2 regions of the Proteus sp. CA142267 genome follow, and region 1 is predicted to be linked to the other one. Evidence: predicted binding sites of a transcription regulator. Region 1 holds the regulator's gene; the other holds the start of a gene.
What was found. Region 1 encodes Fur, which represses iron uptake genes when iron is present. Its sites were predicted from a motif close to ATAATAATGAGAACNACTATCAA; they were not measured.
Positions count from the first base shown of each region.

Region 2: the regulator Fur is predicted to act here: its motif matches at 5,907-5,929, upstream of fepB (Fe2+-enterobactin ABC transporter substrate-binding protein).

Region 1 covers NZ_QPMG01000002.1:69,239-79,011, forward strand. The annotation lists gene glnS (glutamine--tRNA ligase) at 1-1,455, shown strand, start outside; gene C0T34_RS06090 (OprD family outer membrane porin) at 2,093-3,487, shown strand; gene C0T34_RS06095 (DUF817 domain-containing protein) at 4,037-4,876, shown strand; gene fur (ferric iron uptake transcriptional regulator) at 4,956-5,402, opposite strand; gene fldA (flavodoxin FldA) at 5,593-6,120, opposite strand; gene ybfE (LexA regulated protein) at 6,394-6,702, opposite strand; gene ybfF (esterase) at 6,915-7,697, opposite strand; gene seqA (replication initiation negative regulator SeqA) at 8,158-8,709, shown strand; gene pgm (phosphoglucomutase (alpha-D-glucose-1,6-bisphosphate-dependent)) at 8,784-9,773, shown strand, end outside.
Region 2 covers NZ_QPMG01000007.1:60,842-70,614, reverse strand. The annotation lists gene C0T34_RS12490 (ABC transporter ATP-binding protein) at 1-538, opposite strand, end outside; gene C0T34_RS12485 (TonB-dependent receptor) at 619-2,700, opposite strand; gene C0T34_RS12480 (iron chelate uptake ABC transporter family permease subunit) at 2,848-3,888, opposite strand; gene C0T34_RS12475 (iron ABC transporter permease) at 3,885-4,892, opposite strand; gene fepB (Fe2+-enterobactin ABC transporter substrate-binding protein) at 4,899-5,855, opposite strand; gene C0T34_RS12465 (energy transducer TonB) at 6,044-6,838, opposite strand; gene C0T34_RS12460 (TonB-dependent receptor) at 6,866-9,773, opposite strand, start outside.

The sequences.
Region 1 (9,773 bases):
GTAAAAGAAGATATTGAGTACATCAACTCAATTCAAAAAGATGTTCAGTGGTTAGGTTTCCAATGGGAAGGTAGCATTCATTACTCCTCAGATTATTTTGATCAACTTTATCAATATGCGATTGAGCTGATTAATAAAGGCTTAGCTTACGTTGATGAGTTAAGTGCTGAAGAAATTCGTGAATACCGCGGTACATTAAAAGAGCCAGGTAAAAACAGCCCTTATCGCTCACGTAGCGTAGAAGAGAACTTAGCGCTGTTTGAAAAAATGCGTGCTGGTGGCTTTGAAGAAGGTAAAGCGTGTTTGCGTGCGAAAATTGATATGGCATCACCATTTATTGTTATGCGTGATCCTGTGCTTTATCGTATTAAATTCGCTGAACACCACCAAACTGGAAACAAATGGTGCATTTATCCAATGTATGATTTTACCCACTGTATCTCTGATGCACTGGAAAATATCACACATTCTTTATGTACTTTAGAATTCCAAGATAACCGCCGTTTATATGATTGGGTGCTGGATAATATCACTATCCCTTGTCATCCTCGCCAATATGAATTCTCACGTCTTAACCTTGAATACACAGTGATGTCAAAACGTAAGCTGAATCAGCTTGTGACAGAAAACATTGTGAATGGTTGGGATGATCCTCGTATGCCAACAATTTCAGGCTTACGTCGCCGTGGTTATACCGCAGAATCTATCCGTGAATTTTGTCTACGTATTGGTGTGACGAAACAAGAAAATAACGTTGAAATGGCAGCTCTGGAATCTTGCATTCGTGATGACTTAAACGAAAATGCACCACGCGCAATGGCAGTTATCGATCCTGTTCGTTTAGTGATTGAAAATATGCCAGAAGGCGAAGAAATTCTTATTGCGCCAAATCACCCGAATAAACCAGAAATGGGAACGCGTGAAGTACCATTTAGCCGTGAGATCTATATTGATCGCGCTGACTTCAAAGAAGAAGCAAACCGTCAATATAAACGCCTGGTGCTAGGTAAAGAAGTACGTTTACGTAATGCTTATGTTATTAAAGCGGAACGTGTTGAAAAAGACGAACAAGGCGAAATTACGACCATTTATTGTACCTATGATGCAGAGACTCTAAATAAAGATCCTGCTGATGGACGTAAAGTAAAAGGCGTTATTCACTGGGTAAGCATTCCACATGCTATTCCTGCTGAAATCCGTCTTTATGACCGCCTGTTTAGCGTACCAAACCCAGCAGCAGAAGATGATTTCTTATCAACAATTAACCCTGAATCATTAGTTATTCGTGAAGGTTTTGTTGAACGTAGCTTAAAAGATGCAGCTATCGAGAAAGCGTATCAATTTGAGCGTGAAGGCTACTTCTGTGCTGATAAGCTTTCAACAGCGGATAAACTTGTGTTTAACCGTACTGTGGGCTTACGTGACACTTGGGCGAAGATTTCTCAACAAGGTTAATTTGACGTACTTTAAGTCACATTAGTATCTTAATGAATAAAATGCTCGGTAATTATTTATCGAGCATTTTTTTATCTGTTTTACAGCTTATTTCGCTTCATTTTTCATCTATTGATATTAAATATTTACTATTCATAATTTAATTAATCTCTCATTTTTTCTTTTTTTAGGTGATAAATTTCTATTTGTTTCGTTTGAAATAGTTTATTCACTATCGCTTTATTCTTTTGTTTCTTCAGATCATCACGTTAAATAAAGCTGTAATAAGAAAAGTGTGATTCACACCTCATATTTTACATCGTTAAAAAAGATTATTTATAAATACTACTTATTATTCCTTTCTATAAAAAGAAATCTTATATCATTTAAAGATTGCTTTATAAAATATAATTAAATCAATCGATTATATTCATTTTTAATCAATCCTTATAAAAGAAAGAAAATGAAACGATCATTTAGTTATGTGCCCTTTGTCATATTTTGATAAAAATTCTTTTTTTTGGGTTGATAATTCGCGTCGCGAAAAATATGCTGTTTCTAACCTAATTTAGGTTTTTTCCCCACTTGGGGTTTTATATTTGGAAATAGGCATTGTGCTTATTTCTTTTTTAGTCAAAGTCAAAGAGGAAACAATGCTATGGTTATGCAACATGCTAAACCAGGCAGGGTGGCACTTGCCGTTATGGGCGCATTGCTTGTAACTGCACTACCTGCAAAAATGTCTCATGCTGAAGGGTTTATTGATGACTCAACCTTAACAGGCGGTCTTTTTTATTGGCAACGTGACCGTGATAGAAAAGAGTTAACACCAAATAGCCCTGATTACGGCAAATACAAAGCTAACTTACACCATTCTACTTTCAACGCTAATCTAGATTTCTCATCAGGTTACCTCGGTAATTTTATTGGTATTGATTTAGCTGCCTTTGGTGCGGCTGAATTGAATAACAGTGGCCCAGCGGCACCTAACGAAATCGGTTTTAGTGATGCAAAAAGTCGCTGGGATGAAAAATGGACTGGCGATCGCAGCGGCATGAGCGTTTATAAAGCGGCTGCGAAATTCAAATTAGGCAACTTCTGGGCTCAAGGTGGATATATTCAACCTAAAGGCCAAAGCTTATTGCGTCCACACTGGAGCTTCTTACCGGGAACTTACCGTGGAGCTGAAGCGGGTGCTGTCTTTGATTTCGATAAAAGTGGTGAATTGTCTTTCTCCTATATGTGGACCGATGAATACAAAGCACCATGGTATCGGAATATGTACAATTTCCGTAAAGCTGATCTAGAAACGAATATCAGCTATCTTCACTCTTTCGGCGCCAAATATGATTTTAAAAACAGCCTAGTATTAGAAGCTGCATTTGGTCAGGCCGATGGTTATATCGATCAGTATTTTGGTAAAGTTTCTTATGATTTCCCAATTGCTGACAATGCATTAAGAACGTCTTACCAATTCTACGGTGCTAAAGATAAAGTTACCGGTGGAGGTGTTAATGACGTTTATGATGGGCTGGCATGGTTACAAGCACTGACTTTTGGTTATACCTACAATGTATTTGACTTCAAAGTAGAAGGAACATGGGTTAAAGCTGAAGGTAATCAAGGTTATTTCTTACAACGCATGACCCCGGGCTGGGCAACCTCTAATGGTCGTCTTGATGTCTGGTGGGATGGCCGTTCTGACTTTAACGCCAATGGTGAAAAAGCACTCTATGCTGGCGTGATGTATGATCTGAAAAACTGGGATCTGTCAGGCTGGGCGGTAGGTACTTCTTATGTTTACGCATGGGATGCTAAGCCAAGTGGTAAAGCCATTTATGACCAAGGTCAGCGTATCAGAGAAAGTGCATGGAATGCGGATATTATGTATACAGTTCAAGAAGGTCGCGCTAAAGGCACTCTCTTTAAACTTCACTATACCCGTTATGATAACCACTCTGATATTCCTAGTTATGAAGGTGGTTTTGGTAATATTTTCCAAGATGAAAAAGATGTTAAGTTTAATGTGATAATGCCATTCACTATTTTCTAATATTGGCATAAGGATAAAGTGTATTAATTGCACTTTATCCTGAATAAAACTAAAAAAGCTAAATACGATTACGATAAGTAAAAATAAGTAGTAGGAAGGTAGGGATGCAGTAATTAAAAAGAGCTTTATAAATAAGCCTTGTTAATAAAGTGAAGTTGTCAGCAGTAGTAAGAAGTAGAAAAGTAGAAGTAAAAGAGTTGAAGTAAAAAGTAGTAAGAGTCGTTTTAAAATCGCAGTATGTAGTAAAAGTAATGAAGTAAAGTCGTCATGTCATGTCGCCTGAGATAAATGTGAGTGGGTTATGTTTATCTCCAGTGCTTCAGTTATTTCGCAGAATTTGCGTAAGGTATTTACCCTAAGTAAAGGCAGTCAGAGTGGGTATCGTAGTGGGGGGTAAATACCTTTATTTTTCATTCCTTTCTTTTTAGTCCTTTTCATCCTTGTAGGTTTTTTTATTCTATGGCAAATTTCTTGCCATTCATTTGATCTCACCTTATTTATTATTCTGCATTGAATGCTGTTTGATAATGCAAGTTTTCAGGAAGAAGCATGTTAAAGCGATTGGACGATTTTTTATTAGAACCACCATTGAAGCCCTTTAAAGGTATAAAACGATTTATTGTTGAATTTCTTTTTTTTGGTGTAAAAGAGGCGCGTTCTTGTTTATTTGCCGGGTTTTTCTTTTTTATTTTATTTGCAACGCCAAGTAAAGGTGTCTTTGGGATACCCCGTTATGATGTGCTTCTTATTCTCGCTATCGCTTTTCAATTATGGATGGTGCGGGGAAAGTTAGAAACATGGGATGAATTAAAAGCGATCTGCTTTTTCCATATTGTTGGTTTTGTGATGGAATTATTTAAAACATCAGCGGCAATTGGTTCATGGAAATACCCTGATTTTGCTTACACGAAATTATGGGAAGTTCCTTTATTTACAGGATTTATGTATTCCGCGGTAGGAAGTTATTTAATTCAAGCATGGCGTTTTTTAAAAGTCCGAATAGATAATTATCCGCCTTATTGGCTGGCAACATTAGTTGCACTTGCGATTTATATTAATTTCTTTTCTCATCACTTTATTGGTGATTATCGCTGGTATTTAACTGCCTTTATTTTAGGTCTTTATGCCCGTAGTGTGGTTTATTTTACGCCTTATGATACAGAGCGAAAAATGCCCTTATTACTTGCTTTTGTTCTGATAGGTTTCTTTATTTGGCTTGCTGAGAATTTCGGTACATTTTTTGGTGTTTGGCAATATCCTAACCAAATTGGTGCTTGGTCTGCTGTACATGCAGGCAAATGGGGCTCTTGGTCACTATTGGTTATTGTTACATTTACTATTGTGGTTCATTTAAAACATATTAAACACAGTATCAGTGTGGCTAAGTAGAGTTATCCTCGGATTTTAGGCAATAAAAAAGGAACTGTTTACAGTTCCTTTTTTTTACTGAGAGATTATCCAGAATGAATTATTTCTCATCATGTGCGTGGCTATCTTCTTTACAATTGCCTTCAGCGCAGTGGCCATATAAATAAAGGCTATGATTGGAAAGCTTGATACCATGACGTTCAGCGATGTTTCTTTGGCGTAATTCAATTGCATCGTCTGTAAACTCGATAACTTTACCACAATCAAGACAAATTAAATGGTCATGATGGTGTTGTTGAGTTAATTCAAATACTGATTTACCACCTTCAAAATTATGTCGGGTAACAATACCAGCATCATCAAATTGGTTTAAGACGCGATACACTGTTGCCAGACCAATCTCTTCACCGATATCGATGAGTTTTTTGTAGAGATCTTCAGCACTGACATGATGGCACTCAGGATCCTGGAGCACTTCCAAGATCTTTAAGCGAGGAAGTGTAACTTTTAACCCAGCATTTTTTAACGCTTTATTATTGTCGGTCATGCGGATTTAATCCTGTTGCTAATGGTGAATTTAATTTTTGTGCTCACAAATAGGTTTTATTCATTAATGCTCGGGTGAATAAATAACCTCATTGATTATAGGCATGATATTTAAAAATAAACACCCCTACCTATCACACTATCTTAGCACACCATTGAATAATTATCATTCTCAATATTGAGTATTTATTTTATCCCAGAATTTCGTCTAGGCTCATTTCTTCTTTGATTTGAGCAACCCAAGCGTCAACACGCTCTTCGGTTAATTCTGGTTGGCGGTCTTCATCAATGGCAAGACCGATAAAATGATTATCATCTGCAAGCCCTTTAGAGGCTTCGAAATGATAACCTTCTGTTGGCCAATGACCTACGATAACAGCACCACGAGGCTCAATAATATCGCGGATAGTCCCCATTGCATCACAGAAATATTCTGCGTAATCCTCTTGGTCACCACAACCAAAGAGCGCAACAAGCTTACCATTGAAATCAATATCTTCTAGTGTTGGGAAAAAATCATCCCAATCACATTGTGCTTCACCATAATACCAAGTAGGAATACCCAGTAACAGAATATCGAACGCTTCGATGTCTTCTTGACTGGATTTTGCAATATCATGAACTTCGGCATTATCAGCGCCCAGTCTTTCTTGAAGCATTTTGGCAATATTTTCAGTGTTGCCAGTATCACTGCCGAAGAATATTCCTATGATTGCCATAAAGTGAGATAACCTCTTTTATTCTAAATTCGTTATATTTCAAATTGTAGCGTTATTGACTACGTATATTTTCACAAGTTACATACTACTTGCATGTTTCTAGTGACTCATTTACTTGTCACCTAGCTACACTTCAAAATATTTAGAGTATATTTGTCTGTGTTTGAACAATTACTAGTGAAAGATAAGCATTGTGTTTTCATAGTAGAAAACTAAAAATGTATTTTGACGAAAATAGCAGGCTAATTCTGTCGAATTTGTGTGGTTTATCTGCTAGCTATTCTTGTTTTGATGCATTTTTAAGGCGTGATTTTGCGCCAATTGCTCAAGTAATATTTCTTCAATAAGCTCACTACGACTGACGTTTCTTTCTGTCGCCAACTCATTGAGAGCATTTACAGCATCTTCATTTAATTTTAACTCAACTCGACGTAAGCCATTAACTCTGTCACGTCTTAATTGATTACGTTTATTAATTCTAAGCTGTTCATCCCGAGAAAGCGGGTTTGTTTTGGGTCGCCCAGGTCTGCGTTCATCTGCGAACAAATCCAGTGTGGTGCGATCAGTTTGTTCTTTTGCCATAAATTTTGCTGTGAAAGGGCGTATACCAATGACTAAATTGCGAAACGCCCAATAATACCCCACATAGTGATGTCTCGCCACTGCTTCCTGACTTTAACCTATTGTGATTTGGTCTTTTTATCAACAGATACTGTTTTTAAGTATAATAATTATACATTCTACTAAATTATCATTTTTTCAGTGGCAATATTTTAAGTTGTTAAGTTTATTAACTAAGATTTCTCTAAAAAGCGGCGAATTGCCTTAATAACGGTATCTGGTTTTTCTGAATGAACCCAATGTCCAGTGTTTGCAACAACAAAAGCGGTCGCGAGAGGAAATTGGCGAGCTATATTTTCACGATATTCATCTAAGATATAAGGTGATAAACCGCCTCGAATAAATAATACAGGATGATGCCAAGCAGGCACCTCTTGCCAGCCAATAATGTCTGAATAGGCATTTTTTATTGCAGGTAAATTAAATAGCCACTCACCATTTTTGAATGATTTTAGTAAAAATTGGATCACACCTTCTTCTTCAATAAAAGGACGCATGATTTCCACCGCATCTTGACGGCGTGTAACTTGAGCTTTTGTTACGGCTTCAAGTGCAGCAAAAATTTTATCATGGCGACGAACGTTATAAGCAACAGGTGACATATCAATCACAACAATATTGGCGATTCGCTCAGGGGCTAATGCTGTCATCGCCATCGCAATTTTGCCTCCCATTGAATGACCAATAATAATGGCTTTTGAGATATTTAAACTATCAAGTAATGTGAGCACATCTTGCGCCATATCTTGATAATTCATACTTTCACTATGAGGAGAATGCCCATGATTACGCACATCAATTTGTATCACGGTATTATCTTGGCGAAGTGCGCGACCTAAAACGCCTAAATTATTCAAATCACCAAAAAGTCCGTGGATCAAGACGATAGGTAAATTGGATGCAGGTGTCGTTTCAGGTTGGTGTAATTGATAATTTAATAATGTATTGAGTTTCATATTAATGACCAAAATAATTGCGATTTTCTTCTATGATGACATGCACAAGGTGGCTAAGCCAACTTATCGTAATAATATGAAAGAGTGATAAAGTTCAGAAATAATTGATAAGATAAATTTATAAAAAACCATAAAATCATTATTATCTAGATATATATTCTAAATTTATTTAAAAAGTTGAAATCTTGACATTGCTCAAAAATAAATAATTAGAATTTTATATTATTTGGAGGCTGGAGTGGTGTGATATAGCGGAATTTAAAGCTGACTTTGTGCGAATAAGTTCAAAGAATAGAAGATGATACCGAGATAAACAATAGGATAAATACCGAGCTTAGCCTTTAAAACGGTAGGATCTTGAATAGATCCTCTTTAAGTTATTGAAATTTACCTATTTTGTTTTTAAAGATTATATCTTATAATCCTAATTACTTTTTTTTGAAAACAGTACTGGGTAGCAATGAAAAAGATAGAAATTGATGACGAACTTTACCGCTATATTGCTAGCGAAACTAGACATATCGGTGAAAGCGCTTCAGATATTTTAAGGCGTCTACTGAAGCTCGATGCCAAACAGCCCGCACAACCAGTCGTTGTCACAGAGTCAGTACAAGCATCTGTTATTAAACAGGAAGCTGAACCTAAATCGATTACACCAGCAAAAAATCCGATCCGTGAAATGCGAGAATTGCTGTTATCTGACAGTTATGCAGAAAAAACAAAATCAGTTGATCGCTTTTTACAGATCCTTTCTACGTTATATAGCCTAGATAGCGCTACTTTTACTCAATCTGCTGAAACAGTACATGGACGAACACGTATCTATTTTGCTGGTGATGAACAAACACTACTCGATAGTGGACGTCATACAAAACCGCGCCATATTTCAGGCACGCCGTTTTGGGTTATCACTAACTCGAATACAGAGCGTAAGAGAACGATGGTACAAAGCATCATGCAGGATATGCAATTTCCTGCAAATGAGATTGATAAGGTGTGTGGAACTATCTAACCACTATTGTTAATTGATGCATTACAAAGGCTTTTGTTTAAAGCGTGATTGTGATGTCAAATAGGAGAAGATTTGTGGCAATTCATCCAAGAGCAGGGCAGCATACTCGTCAAAGTGATCTGATTAATGTGGCGCAATTAACGTCTCAATATTATTCACTTAAACCACAAGCTAGCAATAACGCTCATCGTGTGAAATTTGGTACATCTGGTCATCGCGGAAGTGCAAATCGCCATAGCTTCAATGAAGCACATATTTTGGCAATTGCACAAGCTATTGCTGAAGTACGTGCTAAAAATGGAGTAACAGGGCCATGTTACGTGGGTAAAGATACTCATGGACTGTCAGAGCCTGCATTTATTTCTGTTTTAGAAGTACTAGCTGCCAATAAAGTTAAAGTGATTATTCAAGAAAATAATGGCTATACACCAACACCGGCGGTCTCTTTTTCTATTTTGACATACAACGAAGCACATCAAGATATTGCTGATGGTGTCGTGATCACTCCATCTCACAATCCGCCTGAAGATGGTGGTATTAAATATAATCCATCAAATGGTGGTCCTGCTGATACAGATTTAACTTCAGTTATTGAGAAACGTGCCAATGAACTGCTTGAAAACAATTTAGCAGGCATCAAACGTCTTTCTTATGATGAAGCATTAGCAAGTGGTTATATTCAAGCTCAAGACTTAATTATGCCTTATGTCAAAGCGTTAGGTGACGTTGTCGATATGGAAGCAATTAAGAAAGCTGGCTTAAAATTGGGTGTTGATCCATTAGGTGGCTCTGGTATCGAATACTGGAAATGCATCGGTGAGTATTATGGCCTTGATCTTGAATTAGTTAACGATCAAGTTGATCAGACCTTCCGTTTTATGACATTGGATCATGATGGCGTTATTCGTATGGACTGTTCATCACCTTGGGCAATGGAAGGTCTATTACAACTGCGTGATAAATTCGATTTAGCTTTTGCTAACGATCCTGATTACGATCGTCATGGTATTGTGACTCCTTCTGGTTTAATGAATCCTAACCACTACTTAGCGGCTGCAATTAAC
Region 2 (9,773 bases), on a different contig from region 1:
ATTCAATTTGATAAGCAATATCTAAATATGTTGTTGGCTCATCTAACAGTAAAATCTCGGTTTGTTGCGCTAATATCATCGCTACCCAAACACGTTGCCGTTGACCGCCAGATAACGAATCCACTGTTTTATCTGCAAATTCTACAATCCCAGTCTCTTTCATTGCAGTTTCTACGGCTAACTTATCTTCTCGGCTCCATTGATGCATAAAGCTTTGATGAGGAAAACGTCCTCTTGCTACTAAATTAGCCACAGTGATCCCAGAAGGCGCTTGCATCGTTTGTGGTAATAACGCGATTTGACAGGCAAGTTTTTTGGTCGGTAATGACGTTAAAGGCTGAGCATCTAATGAAACATGGCCTGATAATGGTTTCAATAAACAACACAAACTACGCAATAGCGTTGATTTACCACAACCATTGGGGCCAATAATGACGGTGACCTTTTTATCAGGAATAGAAAGCGAAATATCTTGACAAATCGTTGTCTGTTGATATCCCAATTTTAAACTGTGTGTCTGTAATCGGCTATTGTGCATAACATTATCTTTTTATTGAATGATCACATTAGGCAAAATAAGGGTGATAAATTAACACCACCCTTTGCTGTGATTTATATTTAGAAACGAACTTCTACTGAAGCACCAATCATACGAGGGCGTTGGTAAATAGCAGTATCTTTATTATTATCTGGAGTAAGAATTCGTTTATCAGAATCAAATAAGTTCTGAGCAAATAACGTTGTTCTACCCCATTTAAAGTTATAGCCAAGCTGTAAATTAGCTAACCAAAAACTATCTACTTTGCCGCTATCTGCATTATTCGCATTCGAGAAATAATCTCCCGAGAACTGAACATTACCGCTAATATCCATCGCTTGTGTTAATTGATATTTAGCACCGACATTTGCAGTATAACTTGGTGCTCTAGCTAACTCTTTCCCTTCAATACCACTGTTACCAAAGTCTTTGATTTTAGTTTTTAATAAACCAACACCTGTATTTAATTCAAGAGCGTCTATTGGCTGATAAGCAACTGTTAATTCAGCACCATAAGTTTCAACCTTTTTCGCATTACGAATGGTGGAAGAGTTTGGCCCTAAATAGAATGGCAGTTGCATATCTTTATAATCGTTATAGAACAAGTTTGTCATAACACTCAACTTGTCATCCAACAGGCTATTACGTGTATAGAGGCTATAGTTCCATACATATTCGGGTGAATATACGTAAGTAACAATTGGCTTACCAATAGTCACACCTGCGCCACCACCGTTATAGCCTCGTCCGACAGCAAAACCGACGGTTTGGTTCACGGCAGGTTTCCATGCGATATCTGCTTTAGGGAGAAACGTGTTATAAGTTTCATCAAAATCGATAGCAACGGCTGCACTTCCCCCATTACGAGTGTGGTGCTCTCGTTCAAAGCGCCCTGATAATGTGATATCAATTTCAGGAAACAGTGCATAAGTTAATGAACCATAAGCAGAAGCCGTTTCTGTTTTATCATCAAAATAACTACCACCAAAGATATTTACAAATTCATCTTGTTTGGCGTGGAAATAACGTAAACCAAAAATTCCGCTTAATGCCTCACTGTCTGTTTTAAAACGAAGCATCGGTTCAAACTCAAACTCTTTAGCATCAATATCCGCACGAGGGCTTTGGGCTTCAGTGAGGCGGCGTGTTGAAAAATCAGTATAAATCAGAGTATTTTCAACACTTAAATTGTCATTCGCTTCCCATGTTGTATTTAAAATACCACTGGTTGTTTTACGTTTAATCACAGGACGAAAACGTGAAGGTGCATTTGGCGCTAAATTACTCGCCATATTGGCTTCATTTTGCGGTGATCGACTATCAAGATGGCTGACTGTTAACTTGGCTTTGAAATCAGGATCATCTAAAGAGTCATAAAGCAGTTTTCCACGAAATGTATTGGAATGGATATCGCGTGGATCACCCGTTGGTGAGTATTTATCCATGTGAACAAAGCTTTCACGCTCTTGTCTTTCTGCGGTAAAACGAAATGCTAGTTTATCTTCAATCAGTGGCCCTGAAGTCATCACTGCATATTCACGAAGATCTTGCTGACCCGCACCCAGTTTTACAGCATTTTCCCAATAGAATGTTGGATCTTGAGTTTTCACCAAAATCGCACCAGCAATCGCATTACGACCTTGAACATAGCTTTGCGGATCACGGAAAATTTCAACGGTATTCACATCCCATAACGATTGAGCACCATAACCAAATTCGTTGTAGGTAAATGAACGACCATCAACGGAGAAGTTAACTCTGGGGCGAGTACCGCCTAAAAAGGCAATCGCACCTTGTGCAGGCCCTGAACCATCAACACCTCGAATAGCAGGTAAAGCATTGCTGTTTCCGTTATCAACAATGTTGGGAGTCATTTGCAGTAGTGTGTTCACATCTGCATTTGGTGTGGCTTCTATTTTTTTCGCATCATAAACCGTGACACTTGAGCCTGTGTCATAAATAGATTTATTCAGTTTTTCACCCGTCACAATTAATACATCCACTTTTTCATCGTGTTTTTTGTTGTCTTGTGACGTTGACGTTTTTTCTATTTCTTGTGCATTTACATTAGGAACAGCAATACATAAAGTTCCTAATAAAGCCGTTTGTACAAGTGTTGTTATTGTGGCTTTTTTAGCGCGTAGAGTAAGAACAGTAGACATAAGTCTATACCTTTCATGCCATAGAGCATGCCATTAGACGATTTATAAAATACTCTCATTACATCCCAAATGTTTAATTAGTCTTTCTGGCGACCATCCCATGACTCATCCTTAAGTTAGTAAATATTTATTTCCTTTATTATTATTTTAAGTTCTCTGTTTTCTTGTCAGTAACCACAACAAATAAAGTCCACCAATAACACCTGTCATTAAACCAACAGGCATCGTGATATTGATGGGTAGGCTTTGTGATAACACATCAGCAGAAAGTAAAAGGAGTGCTCCCATTAATGCAGAGCCCACAATGGGTAACTTTCCTGAATGGCTTAATCTGATCACTAATTGAGGTGCAGCGAGTGCGACAAAGGCAATTGGCCCTGCGCTGGCTGTCGCTAATGAGGCAAGTAATACGGCACTAAAAATCATCACCCATCTAACTCTACCTACATGGACACCCAATTGCTGTGCCATATCATCACCCATTTCCATTAACGTTAATGACTTAGCGTAAAAAATAATAAGTGGAACAAGGATCAGTAAACCAATAAAGGTAGGATAAACATGTTGCCAAGTACGGGCATTTAGTGAGCCCGCAAGCCAAAGATTAGCCATGATGGCATTATCAATATTGCCCTTTACCAACAATAAACCATTAAAAGCATGTAAAATGGCACCGACACCAATACCAATTAAAATCATGGTGTAACCAGACATAACACCATTTTTTAATGACAGCAGATAAACAATTAGCGCCGTTGCCATTCCGCCTATTAACGTAGAAATAGCGATATCCACAACTGTGCCATTAAAAATAATGATTTGAAGTAATGCACCTGTTGCTGCACCTGTCGTAAAACCAATAACATCCGGTGAACCTAAAACATTACGAGAAATTGACTGGAAAATAGCCCCTGAAATACCTAATGCAGCACCAACTCCCATTGCGGTAAGCAGACGAGGCAAACGGATATCCATGACGATTTTTTCTTTAATACCGCCTTCTGATTGCCCAACAACAATATCTATCAATGTAGAAAATTCGATAGGAAATTTACCTGTTGTCAGAGCGAAAAATGCGAGAGAAATCATCAATAAAAATAAAAGAAAGGCGATGATGATATCTTTTGGAGAGAAGATCCAAGACCATGTACCCAATTGGCAGATAATCTCATTATTTTTAAGTTTCATAATGTAATGATCCGCCAACGTTTAACCAGATAGATAAAGAAAGGCCCGCCAATCAGTGAGATCATAATACCAACGCTAATTTCTCCCGGCGTACCAATTAACCGCCCTAAGCAATCTGCCACTAACATCACTAATGCACCAATCAGCATTGACATAGGTAAGATACGTCGATATTCAGCACCGACTAAACGACGAGCAAAATGAGGAGCGGTTAATCCTAAAAAGCTAATAGGCCCAACGGCTGCGGTTGCACTCCCTGCAAGAAGCACTATTGCAAAGGCTGATAATAACCAGACTCTTTTTTGGTTAGCCCCTAACGCATGGCTAATATCATCACCTAAAGTCACAATATCTAACGAACGTGTGAGTGAGTAAGCAATCACGCTTCCAATGACCACTAATACTGTAATCGGGTACAAAACATCAAAACTACGTCCTTGTAATGAACCCACAACCCAATGGCGGAATTGATCGAAAACGCGCTCATCACTATTTACCGTAACAAGCTGTGTAATAGCGAGCAAAACAACAGAGAGAGCAACACCTGCAAGCACCATTCTCACAGGGTTAAGTCCGTGTCTTACCCCGCCAAGAAGATAAACACCAATACCCGCGAAGAAAGCGCCTAATAAACCAAACCACATGTAAATAGTGACGTCAGTGATCCCCGTTAGCGCAATTAAAGAGACAATCGCGACCATAGCCCCAGCATTAATGCCAAACAAGCCCGGATCAGCAAGTGGGTTGCGTGTCAAAGCTTGCATTAGTGTTCCGGCTCCGCCTAATGCGACACCAATCACTATCGCTAATAATGTGCGAGGAAAGCGCAAATAGCGCACTAATAAGTGCTCACTATTTGTCGTATCAAAATCGATAAAAGCCTGCCATGTTGTGTGTATAGAAACAGCTCGGCTTCCTACAAATAAGCTTAATAGTGCAAAACAGAGCAATAGAAGAATAGCGCTTCTTATTCCCCACTTTATGCTGTGGTGAGAAGTCAACATGCGTTATTACTTCTGTTGGCTAAAACGCGCAACCATATCACTAATAATTTCTTGCGCGCTGTAATAATCAATACGAAACGAGTTTGCACCTAAACCATAAACTTGCTTATTTTTTATAGAAGGCAGATTTGCAAGAATGGGATCAGCCATAAATACATCGGCTTCTTTGGCGGTTCCACTTAATAGAAACGTTGTAGGTGCAGTGAGTTGTGTTAAATGCTCATATTGAGCCCACACAAAATCTGAAACAGGTTTATCTTTCGGTTGCCACGCAAGATCTGCACTTTCAATGGTGAAACCGAGTTGTTGTAATAATACCGCATGAGGGCTGGTGGTTAGCGAAACGGGATTAACAGTACCAGCACCAAAATAAGAGATAATATTGACCTGACCTTCAGGGAGTTGTAGTGCTTCTTTCCCCTCTTTTACTTTTTTTGCAAAACGCTGTAATAGTGTACTGGTCTCTTCTTCTTGTCCTGTGGCTTGTGCCAATTGTAACGCCAAGCTTTCCCAGCTCTGTTTGCCGTAATCTAAAACAATGGTAGGCGCAATTTGTTTAAATTGTTCAACTTGAGGATAGACCGTATCACCACCATTTACAGAAACAACGATTAAATCAGGTGCATAAAGATAAGCCATCTCTAATGAAACACTGCCCGCAGACCATAGCTTTTCAACATTTCTCTCTTTTGCTACTTTATCCCATTGGGCAAAAAATTGGCCATTTGCCGCCGTTGAACTGGCAACCACCGGAGCTTGCATGGCAAGGAGCGTTCCTGTGATAGAAACTGATGCCGATAAAATACGCTGAGGTTTTGTTTTAATTTCAGTTTTAGTGCCATCAACGTTGATAAAAGTGCGAGGCCAAGATTGGCTATCAGCGCCAACATCAGAAGCATTTGCTGTATTAACAATGAAAGAAAAAATAAAAACACAGGCAATAGAGACAACGGATTTAAACATGACCACTTTCCAAGTAAATATCTTTACTTTAAATAATAAATGCAATTATTAATGTTAATCATAATCAATATCATTAACAACAAGGATTTGTGGGTTTGTGATCGGAAAAATGAGAATGAGCGCACAAAAAACAATTTTATAAAAAAACACCCAAGTCCAAGTCGCACTCAGGTGTTTTCGTTAGTTTATTAATTTAATTGAAAATCTAATGAAACAATCAAAGGGTTCAATAGGTTTTCGGGTTTAGGACCTATAGGTTTTACGCGTTTAACCGCAGCAATAGCCGCATTATCAAGGGAAGAAATACCCGAGGTACTTTCTATCTCAACCCTTGAAATCGTGCCTTCAGATGTGAGTGAAAAACTCACCACCACCTGACCTTCATGTTGCATACGACGTGCTTGTGATGGGTAACGTTTATGACGCTCTATTTCTCGACGCAGTGAACTAATATAGTGATTATCAGATTCGCCTTGCCCTATTCCTTTCTCGCTTAATGCATGACTTCTTCCTGCTAACGAATTTGCCGTATGTTGTGTCAAGCTTTCTGCCGAGGCTTCTGAAGTCGTTTGCGCTACTTGGCTTTCTAAATCACGCTGTTTTATCGGCTCTACTTTTTCTTGCACCACCTGTTTTTTTACAGGTGTAATTGGTTTTATAGGTGTGGGCTTTTCTTTTATTTTTTCAGGTATTTTCTTTGGTGCTTCAACAAACTCCCCTTTTTCGGCAATGGGTAAAACAATGGGCGTTTCTTGTGGCTCCGTTTCCACTAAAGGTTCCGGCACCACTGTTGATTGTTGAGGCGGTGAAAATACCACTTGGTAAACGGATAATGTATTTTCTTGTTGCTGATGAATATGGTGTGCACTTTCTGTCATAGAAAGTGAACGCAACACCCAACTTAATACGACGATATAAACTAATGATATGCCAATTAGCCAATAATAAATATTAAGCGGTTGCCTGACAGAAAGTGCCAACATAAATAAAAGCTCCTTACTCTCTTTTAGTTAAAATTGTGCAGTCACACCTAATCGGAATGTTCTTCCGGGTGCAGGCATACCTGATCGCGTTAAAGGATCAATGTAGTATTCGTTTAATAAATTACTGCTCGTTATTTCAAAAGATAAATTAGGGCTATATTGATAGTTAATGTAAGCATCAACGGTAAAGACTTTTGCCCAACGCATTGGGTTGTTATTTCTGCCATACATTTCTCGTGGTAATTTTTCTTTTAGCCATTTTTCATCTTTATTTTCCACTTCTGATGAATAAAGCCAACGACTTCCAACTTCTAATTTATTATCTAACCAACGAGTCCCTAAATGTAAATTAACCGAATATTTAGGTTGGATAGAAGTACGTAAAAAACCACCGGGATAACCCCCCGTCATACATTGTTTAACACCTAATAACCCTGAAGGATCGTAGTTACTAAAGGCATTTTTATCACATACTTTATTTTTATGGCTATAAACTAAAGCCGTATCCATAAAAATAAAGCCATTATCAAAGCGAGCTTGAACCTCTAACCCCTCTAATATTTGCTTTTCAAATTGCCTAATTTGCCAATTCGCATCTCTATCAAACACATTTTCAATATTGGTACGAAAATAGTTAATTTTAATATCGGCATGGCGCTCCACATTTAGCCAATCTGTCAAATCAAACACAACACCTAACTCAGCACTTTTCGCACGCTCGGGTTTTAATTTAAAACCGTAATAACGCGCTTTTGACCCAGAAAAACCACTGGTATCTTCAAATAAACTGGGTAACCGTAGCTGCTCAGTATAACGTCCATAAAAACGCAATATATCGTTGGCATATACCGTCGCAGACACTAAGGGTGAAAATGCGCCATGATGATAGCTGGCCTCTGGTGCAAAACTATCTTTATCATCATCAAGATAAATAGGTATTGGATTAGAAACGCCCATTTCATATTTATTAACTAATTCACCTGTAATTGGATCAGGTACTTTTTCATTAATATTAATATAACCGTTTAACAAAATATTATTGCTTTTTAATAACTCTCCATATTCATCAAAACCCCAATATAATAACTCTGTTTTCATTGGTCTCATAGTAGTAGAGTTGAAAACAACATTTCCATTCTCATCACGGAGATATGTTCTATTTTCAAAATGCATTTGTTTTGAGATTTTTATTTTACGATTAATTTCTTTTTTTATATTATCAGGTAGTTTTTCATACTCTGGATGAGTTAATTTATACGCTTGTACTATCCTTCTTTTTTCTCTAAGTTCAGGATCTCTTATTACTCTTTTATATTTTTCTGGTAACTGTTGTTCCGTAATTCCACATAGAGTGCCAACTAAATAACACTCTTCCTGTGTCAATGTTCTTTTATAACTTACTATATATCCTCTAATAGAAGGGGGTTTCTCATAACCTTTTACGTTATTCCGTCGCTTATTATTTAAAAAAGTATCCGTTAAATGATAATAATGATATTTTCCGCCAGCAGTAATAGCTAACCAAGAAAGTGGCTTCCAATCTGTGGAAAGGGCTAAATTAATTTCATGACGTTGTCCTGCTCTCCCTGAGGTAACAAAATCAAAATTTTCAGGAATTTTAATTTCATCACTGTCTAATTTTTCAAATTGATAATTACTGGAAAATGAAATAGAAAATTGAGGCGATAATTTAAATATCGAAGATAAATCCACGCCATAGCGATTGTTCTCTTGATAAAGAGATGCTGTATCAATAAAACGGGTATCTACTTTTGCATCCCATTTAGATAAATACCGTTCTTCATAATCAATCTCCATTGATACTCTGGGTTCACCACCACGAGTATTCGTATGCCCAGAAGTTAAATTACCCCATAAACGTAACAGTAAATCCGCTTGCTTATCTTCTGGTTTCCACTGATAAGTTAATATTCCCGCCTGTTGATTAATCGTTGCTAATGGCCATTGAGTCACAACATTTTTTTCGTAACGAGCCCACTCTAGCCTCAGAGGCATAATATCGCCAAACAGTAAGTCTGTGTATCGATAGTTAATCGAAAAACGGTGTGTTGATTCGGGGAATAATGTTCCTTTTACTAAAAAGGAACGATTACGACTGGAGGTATTAGGGACTTCATTACCAGGACGATAAATATGGGCAATAAAAGGAACATAAGGCGTTAACCTTAATTTATAATCAATAGAATGGATTGCCTTCATATCATCCGTTTCGAGATAAGCTTCTGTATTTCTTTTTCCTGCTAAATAATTTCCTTTTTCTCGCAGTGCATAGGTAAATAATAAATTAAATTTTTCTTTTTCAAAACCAATCCCAAGTCGAAATGAATGATCATGAAAGTGCCAATCTTTATTTTTTTGAGGGGTTATTTCTAAAGCTGGATCAACGACCTTTGAACCATGATGATAGAAATAAGGATAATTGCGATAATCTCCGAGCATATCTAAATAGACTTCTTTATACCGTGTGGAGTTATTACTAATATCCCCTTTAAAGTTAATACCAAAAGAATCGCCAATAGGTACAATATCTCGAATATCTAAGGTTTTTATCGCAATACCGCCACCAATACCGGTTTTCATATCAGGTGTTAATGAGGGACCTTTTTCAATATAGATACTGCTAATCAGATTAGAATCAATATAATTACGATTAGATGCGCCACTATAACCTCGATAAACAGTAATTGCCTGCTCTGTACCATCGACAGTCACAGGTATTCTACCTTGCCCTTGAATACCTCGAATATTAGGATCAAGCGCTCCCCCATTACGCGCTTCGCCACTATAAACACCAATGGCGCTTTTTAGTAAATCAGCGGGGGAAACGCCTTGATAACGCTCTAATAGCTCTTTTCCTAAATAAACATTAGAAACATCTTTCTCATAAACTTGTGAATAACCCTGTTTATCTTTT